Regions from separate parts of the Lysobacter arenosi genome, predicted to be linked through region 1. Evidence: predicted binding sites of a transcription regulator. Region 1 holds the regulator's gene; the other holds the start of a gene.
What was found. Region 1 encodes sigma-54, which starts transcription at its own class of promoters, with help from an activator protein. Its sites were predicted from a motif close to TGGCACGNGCNTTGC; they were not measured.

Region 1 (5,541 bases):
TCGGCGATCGTGCGCAGGGGCTTGAGCACCTGGCGTTCCAGCGAGATCGCATCGGCCAGCGACAGGCCAAGATGGCTCAGCGGGTGGCGACGGCGGGTATCGGCATAGCGCTTGAGGACGGTGGCGTCGCTGGCATCGAAGAACACCAGCTTCGGATCCAGCCCCAGTGCGCCCACCGCCGACAACCAGTCGGGGATGTTGCTCAGGTCGCTGTGGCGGTTGCGCACGTCGATGCTGACGGCGAGCTTCGCCGGTGCGCCGTCATCGGCGCGCTGCACGCTGGCGACGAACTGCGGCAGCAGATCGGCCGGCAGGTTGTCGACGCAGAAGTAGCCCAGGTCCTCGAACGTCTTCAGCGCCACCGACTTGCCCGAACCGGACATGCCGCTGACGATCACGAGGGAGGAAGTCGGGGTTTCGCTCATGGACGGGGTCTTTGCGCTGGCGTGGAGCGGCGTCAGGAATCGCCGCGTTCAAGGAAATTGCTGTGGCGGGCGATGAACGCCGCCGCCGGGTCGAGCCCCTTCATGCGCAGGCTGTGCAGCCGCGTCGCCGCCTCGGTGAGCACGGCCAGGTTGCGGCCGGGCATGACGGGCAGGGTGATCATCGGAACGTCGAGGTCGAGCACGCGGCGCACGCCACTGTCGCCGGTGAGGCGCTCCATTCCCATCGGCTTGGGCTCGGTCATCGGCTTCGCCAGGTGCACGATCAGGCGCAGGTACTTGTTGTTCTTGACCGCGGTGTCGCCGAACATCTGGCGGATGTTGAGAACGCCCAGGCCGCGCACCTCAAGCAGGTCCTGCAGCATTTCAGGGCAGGTGCCGTCGAGCACGTCGGGTGCGATCTGGGTAAATTCCGGTGCGTCGTCGGCAACCAGGCGATGGCCGCGCGTGACCAGTTCCAGCGCCAGCTCGCTCTTGCCCGAGCCCGACTCGCCGGTGATCAGCACGCCGATGGAATAGATCTCCATGAACACACCGTGCAGCGTTACCCGCGGCGCCAGCGTGCGCGCAAGGTGGTACTGCAGGTGGTTGAGCAGTTCATGCCCGCGCCGCGGCGAGATCCACAGAGGCGTCTGGCTTTCCTGCGCGGCGATGCGCAGGTCTTCGGGGCAGGGCTGGTCCTTGCTGATCACCAGCGCCAGTGGTCGGAACTGGATGATCTTCTCGATCGTCTCCCAGCGCAGCCGCGAGTCGAGCGCGTCGAGCCAGGCCAGTTCCTCGGTGCCGAGGATCTGCACCTTGTTGGGATAGATGGCGTTGAGGTAGCCGGCCAGCGATGGCCGCCGCGCCACAGTGTTGACCGCTTCGAGCACGCGCCGGCCGCCCTGTTCGCCGGCAAGCCAGCGCAGGCTGAGGCGATCGCGTTGTTGTTCGAACAGTTCCCCCGCACTGATGCTCGTGCTCATTCGGGCCTCAGGCGCGATTGCCCGGCGGGCGACGGACGCCCGCGCGGACAGGTGTACTGGACAAGTTGCGCGACCGCGGCCGCGCTCAACGATTCATCCAGGGGCATGGAGTTCGGAGGGGGTCAGCCGAAGCTGTCGCTGCGTGCGGCGCTTTCGCCGCGGTGGTGGTCGACGACCTTGCTGCGGTGTTCCTTGAGCAGTCGGTCGAGCTTGTCGGAGAGCAGGTCGATCGCGGCGTACATGTCGATTGCAGCGGCGTCGGCGTGGAGCGTGCGGCCGGCGATGTTGACGGTGGCCTTGGCGCGGTGGTTGGGCTTGTCGAGGCTGAGCTGTGTGCGGACGTCGAAAGCCTGTTCGCAATGCCGTTCCAGTCGGGCCAGCTTGCTTTCGACGTAGTCACGCAGTGCCGGTGTGACTTCGATTTGCTGGCCGTAGGTTTCGATACGCATCGGAGACCTCCTTTACGTCGCAACGGGAAGACAGGATGGCACGACCGGTGCGATGTGCAAGTGGCCACCGTTCGCAGTTTGGCCAATGTGGCCCGGAAAGCCTTGATCCGTAGATGATTTTGGCAAGTTTCATCAACTCCTTAACGCGGACCTGACAAGTTCAGCTGATGCGGACGCGATCCTGCGAAGAGGGGATGCTCATGGCCTCGCGGTACTTGGCCACGGTGCGCCGCGCCACTGGCACGCCTGTTGCCTTGAGCGTCTCGGCCAGGCGCGCGTCGGACAGCGGCTTGCGCGGGTTCTCGGCCTCGATCAGGCGGCGGATCATCGACTGGATCGCGGTGCTGGAGGCTTCGCCGCCGGCGCCGGTGTCGATGCCAGAGGCGAAGAACGCGCGCAGCGGTATGGTGCCGCGCGGCGTGCGCGCGTACTTGCGCGCGATCGCGCGCGACACGGTGGATTCGTGCAGGCCGACCTCGGCCGCGACCTCGCGCAGCGTCAGCGGCCGCAGCGCGCTGTCGCCGAACTCGAGGAAGGCCGCCTGTTGCTTGAGCAGGCAACGGGCGACCTTGATCAGGGTCTCGCCGCGGGCCTCCAGGCTCTTGAGCAGCCAGCGCGCTTCCTGCAGGTGGCCGCGCAGGTAACTGGCGTCGGTGCCGCTGGCGTGGCGCACCATGCTCTCGTAGCCGCGATGGATCGCGATGCGCGGGCGCATGCCGTCGGCGAGGGCCACGCGCCACAGCCCATGCTGGCGCCAGATGACCAGGTCGGGGGCGATGTAGGTGTCGCTTGCGATCGCGCCGATCTGCGCACCGGGTCGCGGGTCGAGCGAGCGCAGCAGGTGGACCGCGGTCTCCACTTCGCCCAGGTCGAGCCGCATCTCGCTGGCAAGACCTGCCACGCCGATCTTGGGAAGGCGCTCGAGCGGACCATTGGCCAGCTGATGGGCCAATGCCTTGCCAGGAGTCTCGTTGGCGAACTGCGCCAGCTGCAGCCTCAGGCATTCGCCCAGGTTGCGCGCGCCGACGCCGACCGGATCGAACTGCTGCACCTGGTGCAGCACGGTGGTGATCTCTTCCTCGCCGGCCTCAACCGCCGGCGCCAGCGAGGCGGCGATCGACTCCAGCGGCTCGCGCAGGTAGCCGTCGTCGTCGATGGCTTCGATCAGGGCGACGCCGATCAGGCGGTCGCGCGGCGACAGCGGGCTCAGGTGCAGCTGCCAGAGCAGGTGGTCGTGTAGCGTGTCCGATTCGGCGACCTGCTCGGCGACCGGCGAATCGTCGTCGTTGTCGGCCGGGCCGATGCGCTCGTACCACGGCTCGCCGTCGTTGCTGCCCCATTCGGCCTCGGGCGGCAGGTGCTCGCTGGTGTCTTCATGCGACGACGAATCGCTTGCGCCGTTGCCATTGGTGACGCTGATCGCGACTTCGGTCCAGTCCAGCAGCGGATTGCTTTCCACTGCGGCCGCCAGTTCAGCTTCAAGCTCGACCGCCGACAACTGCAGCAGGCGGATCGCCTGACGCAGCTGCGGTGTCATCACCAGCTGTTGTCCTAGTGCGGCTTGGAGGCGGGGCTTCATTGTCTGAGACTAACGCGACCGGGGGAGGTCGACGGCCGTGCCGCGTTCGTCGCGATGCGCACTCCGCGCACCGCATCCTTCGTTGACTGCAAATTACAGTCGGAAGGTTTCACCCAGATAAACGCGTCGGACGTCGGGATTTGCAAGCAGCGCATCGGGTGCTCCCTGCGCGAGCACGCCACCTTCGTTGAGAATATACGCCCGATCGCAAATACCCAAGGTTTCGCGCACGTTGTGATCGGTGATCAGCACGCCGATGCCTCGATTCTTGAGGTGGCGCACGATTCTCTGGATCTCGCCGACCGAGATCGGGTCGACACCGGCGAAGGGCTCGTCGAGCAGCATCAGCCTGGGCTTGGCCGCGAGCGCGCGGGCGATCTCGACGCGGCGGCGCTCGCCGCCGGAGAGGCTGGCGCCGATCTGGTCGGAGACGTGGGTGACCTGGAGCTCGTCCATCAGGCTGCCCAGCTCGCGCTCGCGCCCGGCCTTGTCGAGGTCCTCGCGCAGCTCCAGCACCAGGCGGATGTTGTCGGCCACGCTGAGCTTGCGGAACACCGACGGCTCCTGCGGCAGGTAGCCGACGCCGTACTTGGCGCGGGCGTACATGGGCTCGGAGGTGATGTCCTTGCCGTCGAGGACGATCTGGCCGGCATCGGCCGGGACCAGGCCGACGATCATGTAGAAGCAGGTGGTCTTGCCGGCACCGTTGGGCCCGAGCAGTCCGACGACCTCACCGGCATCCAGGGTCAGGGCGAAATCCTTGACGACTTCACGGGAGCGGTAGGCCTTGCGCAACCCCTGGGCGACCAGCATCAGCCGCCTCCCTGCGAGTTCTTGGGCAGGATCCGGATCTTGACCCGTCCGGCGTCCTCGCCGCCGCCCTGCACCTGGCCGGTCTTCATGTTGTAGATGACCCGTTCCCCGGCGATCGAGCCGCTGGGCTGGCGGATGTTGACGCCGCCGGTGAAGACCACGATTTCGGACTTCAGGTCGTAATCGACCTTGCTGGCGACCGCATCCATGGCCTTGCCGTCGTCGAGCTCCTGCTTGAGCTTGACCGGCGAGCCGGTCAGCACCGCGCGCACGGGGTCGCCGCCACTGGAGTGGATGACGGCCTGGTTGGAGCGGATGTCGAGCGTGCCCTGGGTGATGATGACGCCGCCACTGAGCGTGGTCGGGCGGCTGTCGTCCATCGAGTAGTCGCTGCTGCCAGCGTCGATGTCCATCGGCTTGCTGCGGTCGCTGGTGCGGGCCAGCGCGGCGGCCGGGGCCAGCGCCATCACTGTCGCCAGGCAGAGCGTCGACAGGCTAGCGAACAGATCGGTCATAGCGGGCCTTGACGTCGGAGTTGAGGATGATGCGCTTGGCATCCAGGTCGGCTTCCAGCCCTTGGCCGTTCAGTATAAAGCCCGGCTGGGTGACCGTTACCTTCGCGGTCGAAGTGGCGCGCTTGTCGTCCGGGAAAACGTTCAGGTGGTCGGTCGTGATCTTGACCGGTTTGCCATCGGCGTTGGTGCTGTGCGCGTCGACGCCGCCGCGCAGGCGCACTTCCTCGCCCTTTTCACTGACCCAGCCGGTCTTCGAGCGCACTTCCCACGGGGTCGCCTTGCTGCCGGCCTTGGGCGGAATCACGAACAGCGGGGTGGCGATGTCGAGCGTCTTCACCTTCGGATCGCGCTCCATCTTCGGCGCGATCAGGGTAAACGCTTCCGCGCCCTGCTCGTCGAGCACGGTCAGCTCGAAGTCGTGCAGGGTGTAGTCAGGTCGATTGGCGTCGCCGCCAGCGAGCGAGTCGCGGTCGCGCTGGGACCACAGGGCCCAGGTGCTGAGCACTGCGCCGACGAGCAGCAACAGGAAGATCACGACGCCGCGTCGGGTCATGCGTTGCCCTCGATGCGGGTGCCTTCGACCTGGCTGACCTGGGCCAGCAGCGTCTCGGCGTGGCCCTGCGCGGCCAGCAGCAGGTCGCACAGTTCGCGCGCCGCGCCATGGCCGGCACGCAGGCTGGTGCGCCAGTGGACACGGCCGGCGACCCAGGGATGGGCATTGGCCGGGGCGACGGCGAGACCTGTCTGCAGCATCACCCGGAGGTCGGGCAGGTCGTC
Region 2 (5,541 bases), 850 kb from region 1:
CACAGCACCGTGAACAGCATGACCCCGGCGAACTTCACCCGCTCGGCGAAGGCACCGACGATCAGCGCGCAGGTGATGCAGGCGAACGCGCCCTGGAACACGAAGAACACCAGCTCCGGGATGTACACGCCCTTGGTGAAGGTCGCGCCCATCGCCGTGGCGTCCAGGCCCTTGGCGAACAGGCGATCCCAGCCTCCTATGAAGGCGTTGCCGCTGGTGAACGCCAGCGAATAGCCGTACAGCGCCCACAGCACCGCCACCAGCGAAAACACCAGCAGGCATTGCATCAGCACCGACAGGACGTTCTTGCTGCGCACCAGGCCGCCGTAGAACAGCGCCAGCCCGGGCAGGGTCATGAAGATCACCAGTGCCGAGCACACCAGCAACCAGGCGACGTCGCCCTTGTTGGCCACCGGTGCGGCGGCGGCGGCGGCTTCCTGGGCGAAGGCGATGCCTGGCAGAACCAGCATGGCGAGGGCCGCCAGCAAGCGCGATGGATGGAATGTCGCTGGGTATGTCACGTGGTGGGTCCCCGCAGTGGCAGCTTTCGATTTCGATTCATGGGTGAGGTGATCAAGTCGGTTGTTCATGGCCGCCCCCCTCACAGCGCATCGTCATCGAGCTCGCCGGTGCGGATGCGCACCGTGTGCTCGAGCGCTTGAACAAAAATCTTGCCGTCACCTACCTTGCCGGTGCGCGCGGCCGTCTGCAGGGCTTCCAGTGCCGCCTCGAGTACCGACTCGGCGACCGCGCATTCAACCTTGAGCTTGGGCAGGAAGTCGACGACGTACTCGGCGCCGCGATAAAGCTCGGTGTGGCCTTTTTGTCGTCCAAAACCCTTTACTTCGGTGACGGTGATGCCGGACACGCCGACTTCGGTGAGCGCTTCGCGCACCTCGTCGAGCTTGAACGGCCGGATGATCGCGGTGATCAGTTTCATCTCGCAGCTCCGTGGGTCTGGATGGCTCTCGTCAGTTGGATCGCACGTCAGTTGGATGGCACGCTCAGAAGGTCTTGGTCAGGGTCAGCACCACGGTGTCTTCGCCGAGGTAGTTGCCGTAGCGGTTGGTGTAGAGCGCTTCCTCGGCGTCGGTGTCGAGGTAGGCCAGGGCGATGGCGAAGCCGCCGTCGAAGGACTTGGTGACGCCGAGCTTCCAGTCGACGTACTCGAAGTCCTCGTTGTTCTCGATCCACTGCTTGCCGGCGTGGGCGTTGAGCGTCCACGTCGGGACGAACTCCCAGTTCACCGCCGCGTCGAGATAACCGCTGCCGTCGGAGTCGGCGTAGCCGAACAGATCGGTCAGGGCGTAGGAGTACTTGGCGGCGAACACGCCGGCGCTGATGCCGAAGTAGATTTCGCCGGTGTCTGGGCTGTTGAAGCCCGAGGGATAGTCACCGGGATACCAGTAGTACAACGCACCGACATCGAAGCCCACGCTCTCGCCGAACTTGCCACGGTAGCCACCGTAGAAGTCGAGCTCGACGCTGTTGGAGATCGAATCGGGAAAGACGTTGGTGTCTGACAGCCAGCTGACGTTGCTGCCCCAGCTGCCGACGTAGAAGCCACTGTCGGCGGCATATTCGATGCCACCCTGCAGGGCCGGTTCCTGGTTGTTCTGCGAGATGCCGCGGAAAAGGTAATCACTGGTCAGTGCCAGTGAGCCGGACGTGCCGGCGTATGCGTTGGCCATTCCCATCCCGACAAGCGCGATGGAGACGATGGTTGCAGCGCAGGTCTTGCTTGCAGTGGTTCGAGACGACATGACGCAGGCTCCTCATAAGCGGTGGCCCCTCCCCGGTCATTGCTTCGTGCTCTTGCAACGCGGACGTTGGTGTCGTCTCCCGCGCCATCACTGGGACGCACTTCGCCTTGCGGCGGGCGCAGCCCGTCGATCTGGGTTACCTCGTGGATTGGTTGAAACGGCAGGGAGGAGGCGAAGAGCACCCCACCCCAACCCTCCCCTGCATTCGCAGGGGAGGGAGCAAGGCGTCAGACGGTGTAGTACATCTGGTATTCGAGCGGGTGCGTGGCGGCGCGGAAACGCGTCACTTCCTGCATCTTCAGCGCGATGTAGCCGTCGATGAAGTCATCGGTGAACACGCCGCCGGCCTTGAGGAAGTCGCGATCCTTGTCGAGTGCTTCCAGCGCCTGGTCGAGGCTGTGGCACACGGTCGGGATGTTCTTCTCTTCTTCCGGCGGCAGGTCGTACAGGTCCTTGTCGCTCGGAGCGCCCGGGTCGATCTGGTTCTTGATGCCGTCCAGGCCGGCCATCATCAGCGCGGCGAAGGTCAGGTAGCCCGACTGGATCGGATCCGGGAAACGGATCTCGATGCGGCGCGCCTTCGGATTGGACACGAACGGAATGCGGCAGCTGGCCGAGCGGTTGCGGGCCGAGTAGGCCAGCATCACCGGTGCTTCGTAACCCGGCACCAGGCGCTTGTAGCTGTTGGTGCCCGAGTTGGTGAAGGCGTTGAGCGCGCGGGCGTGCTTGAAGATGCCGCCGATGTACCACAGCGCCATCTGCGACAGGCCACCGTAGCCGTCACCGGTGAACAGGTTGACGCCGCCCTTGGCCAGCGACTGGTGCACGTGCATGCCGCTGCCGTTGTCGCCGACGATGGGCTTGGGCATGAAGGTCGCGGTCTTGCCGTTGCGGTGGGCGACGTTCTTGATGACGTACTTCATCGTCATCAGCTCGTCGGCCTTCTTCACCAGCGAGTTGAACTTGGTGCCGATCTCGCACTGGCCGGCGTTGGCCACTTCGTGGTGGTGCACTTCCACTTCCATGCCGACCAGTTCCAGCGTCTTGCACATCTCGGCGCGCAGGTCGTGCAGCGAGTCGAGCGGTGCGACCGGGAAGTAGCCGCCCTTCACCATCGGGCGGTAGCCGGTGTTGCCACCGTCGTATTCGCGGCCGGAGTTCCAGTGCGCTTCTTCCGAGTCGATGTGGAAGAAGGTGTGGCCCATTTCATTGGCGAAGCGGACCGAGTCGAAGATGAAGAATTCCGGTTCCGGACCGAAGAAGGCCTGGTCGGCGATGCCGCTGGACTTGAGGAAGGCCTCGGCGCGCTTGGCGACGCCGCGCGGATCGCGCGAATAGGCCTGCATGGTCGCCGGGTCGAGGATGTCGCAGGTCAGCACCAGCGTCGGGTCGGCGGTGAACGGGTCCAGGAACGCCGTGCTGGCGTCGGGCAGCAGGACCATGTCGGACTCGTTGATGCCCTTCCAGCCGCTGATCGAGGAACCGTCGAACATCTTGCCGTCCTCGAACAGGCCCGGCTCGACGATCGACTTCGGAAACGTCACGTGGTGCTGCACGCCGCGCATGTCGACGAAGCGCAGGTCAACGAATTCGACCTTGTGGTCCTTGATCAGCTTTTCTACGTGTTCGAGCGACATGGGTACTCCGGGACAGGGGAATGACAATTCGGGAAAAGCCGGCCGCGTGGGCCGCACTTGTCTATACGAACGCAATGACCGTGCCAACTTTTGCAGCATCGTAAGGCATTGATTTTCAAGCAGGCGCTGGCAGCGAGGGCACGAGATCGCACCATTGTGGTGCGCCAGGAAGGACTAATGCCTCAATCCGGTGCAGGCGCCGATCCGGTATGCCGCCGCGTCGCGCTATGAACTGTTGCACGTGCTCGGCCCGTACTCCGACGCGCAATCCGCACCGACTGCGTGTGCCTATTGGTACGACAGGGTGAACGTTGACAGCGCCTGCACCGTGCCGGCGCCCACTGTGCTGCCTGTCCGGACAAACCGAGCCTGGAATGGAATCTGCACCGCGCCCGATTGCACCCCCAGGCTGATGCTGTTGGTGCTTGGAACCGAGCTGGTGGTGTATGAGTTGGGCGCTGGGCCGTACTTGACCAGTGCGCCTGCGTAGAGCATCTGGACACCGACACCTAAGGCGGTGGACGCGGCGGACAGCGTGAGCGTGGTGGACTCGTTGGACGGCAGCGTCGCGTCCGTCATGCTGATCCTGACATTGCTACCGCTTTCGCAGTTCAGCGAGATGTTGAACGGGGCAGCGTTGGAAGTCGCACCGATGCTCGGCAGCAACGAGCCGCTGACGGTGCCCAGCGCCACCGAGATGTTGGATTGGGTGACACTGCACGATGCAACCGGCGTTGGCAGAATCGTGTATTGAAGGCGGATGGTACTGTTGCCGGCGGAGCCGCCGTTGGCCCATGCTTGGTTGGGTATATGGGCTGACGTCGGCAAGGTGCCGCTGCCCTGCGCGACGATGCTCGCGGCTTTGACCAGTTCGAAAGAGCCCTGGAGGGTGTTTGCGCCAGCGCTGGCGGGGCCCAGATTGAATGTAGATCTGGAATATTGGTAGTCGATGGGCGCCAGTATGTTTCCGCTGGCGTCACGCAAGCGGAAACCAAGCCCCCCACTCATGCCGCCCCAGGTGTAGACGTCGGTGAATCCCGGGTACAGGTTGAATCCTCCTTGGCCACCGTTGTTGGTCAGATACCAGCGACTGCCGGCAGCAGGGGGGCCGTTGATGCAGTTCACCGGGATTGCGTAGCTGGCCAGCGCGCCCGGGATGGCCTGCCCGATCGGGAGGCTGCTCGGAACGGAAACACTGGGGATATTGACCGTGATTGGCAGTGGAGCGGAACAGCTGATGGCCGCGGCTCCTTGCGAAACCATGGCCAGGCACAAGGCGACGAAGCAGGCCCGCAAGCGGCGATTGCAGGGATTGGTCATGAGGGCTAACACTGGAAGTGAACAGGATCCTGGCAAGCCAGCGCAAGCACGGCTGATCCTGCTCCGGCCCATTGGTCAAGGTGTGATTCAGTCGTCACATGGTGGTACCTCTGCGCCAACCGAGGAATCAGATTGTTCTGAGATATGAGGCCTCGCGGCTCTTCACGCGACGCCACGGCCCGAACCGACTGGGCGTCAGGCCTTGCCGGCCTCTCGATGCCTCAACCGGGTGCAAATGCCGATCCGGTATGCTGCCGCGTCGCGCGAACCCCGCCCCCACACACTTCCGACGGCCCATTGCATGACTGATCTGCTCGCCGCGCTGCTGCTCGGCATCATCGAAGGCATCACCGAGTTCCTGCCGATCTCCAGCACCGGCCACCTGCTGATTGCCGAACGCTGGCTCGGCCACCGCAGCGATCTGTTCAACATCTCGATCCAGGCCGGCGCGATCCTCGCGGTGGTGCTGATCTACCGGCAACGCCTGTGGGACCTGGCGATGGGCTTCATCGGCCGCGGCGCCAGCGCCGGGCACAGCCCGGCCGGCATGGCGCTGACCCCGGCGCAGGCGCGCGACTACGCGTTCAAGCTCGCCGCCGCGTTCGGCGTGACCGCGGTGCTCGGCATCGTGGTCAAGAAGCTCGGCTTCGAACTGCCCGACCAGGTGACGCCGATCGCATGGGCGCTGGTGCTCGGTGGCCTGTGGATGATCGCGGCCGAGCATTTCGCCGCCAAGCGCGCGGCCAAGCTCGGCGAACGCGCTGCGATCACCTGGACGGTGGCGATCCTGGTCGGCATTGCCCAGGTCGTGGCCGGCGTGT

Region 2: a site for sigma-54 is predicted at 3,472-3,486, ahead of glnA (type I glutamate--ammonia ligase). Genes of this name have one in related genera too.

What each region holds. Positions count from the first base shown of each region.
Region 1 covers NZ_CP071517.1:35,192-40,732, forward strand. Annotated here, with positions in the region: gene rapZ (RNase adapter RapZ) at 1-425, opposite strand, end outside; gene hprK (HPr(Ser) kinase/phosphatase) at 458-1,408, opposite strand; gene hpf (ribosome hibernation-promoting factor, HPF/YfiA family) at 1,531-1,857, opposite strand; gene HIV01_RS00205 (RNA polymerase factor sigma-54) at 2,018-3,436, opposite strand; gene lptB (LPS export ABC transporter ATP-binding protein) at 3,530-4,249, opposite strand; gene lptA (lipopolysaccharide transport periplasmic protein LptA) at 4,249-4,764, opposite strand; gene lptC (LPS export ABC transporter periplasmic protein LptC) at 4,745-5,317, opposite strand; gene HIV01_RS00225 (KdsC family phosphatase) at 5,314-5,541, opposite strand, start outside.
Region 2 covers NZ_CP071517.1:3,129,398-3,134,938, reverse strand. Annotated here, with positions in the region: gene HIV01_RS14425 (ammonium transporter) at 1-470, opposite strand, end outside; gene HIV01_RS14420 (P-II family nitrogen regulator) at 602-940, opposite strand; gene HIV01_RS14415 (TorF family putative porin) at 1,005-1,763, opposite strand; gene glnA (type I glutamate--ammonia ligase) at 1,991-3,400, opposite strand; gene HIV01_RS14405 (fimbrial protein) at 3,689-4,720, opposite strand; gene HIV01_RS14400 (undecaprenyl-diphosphate phosphatase) at 5,022-5,541, shown strand, end outside.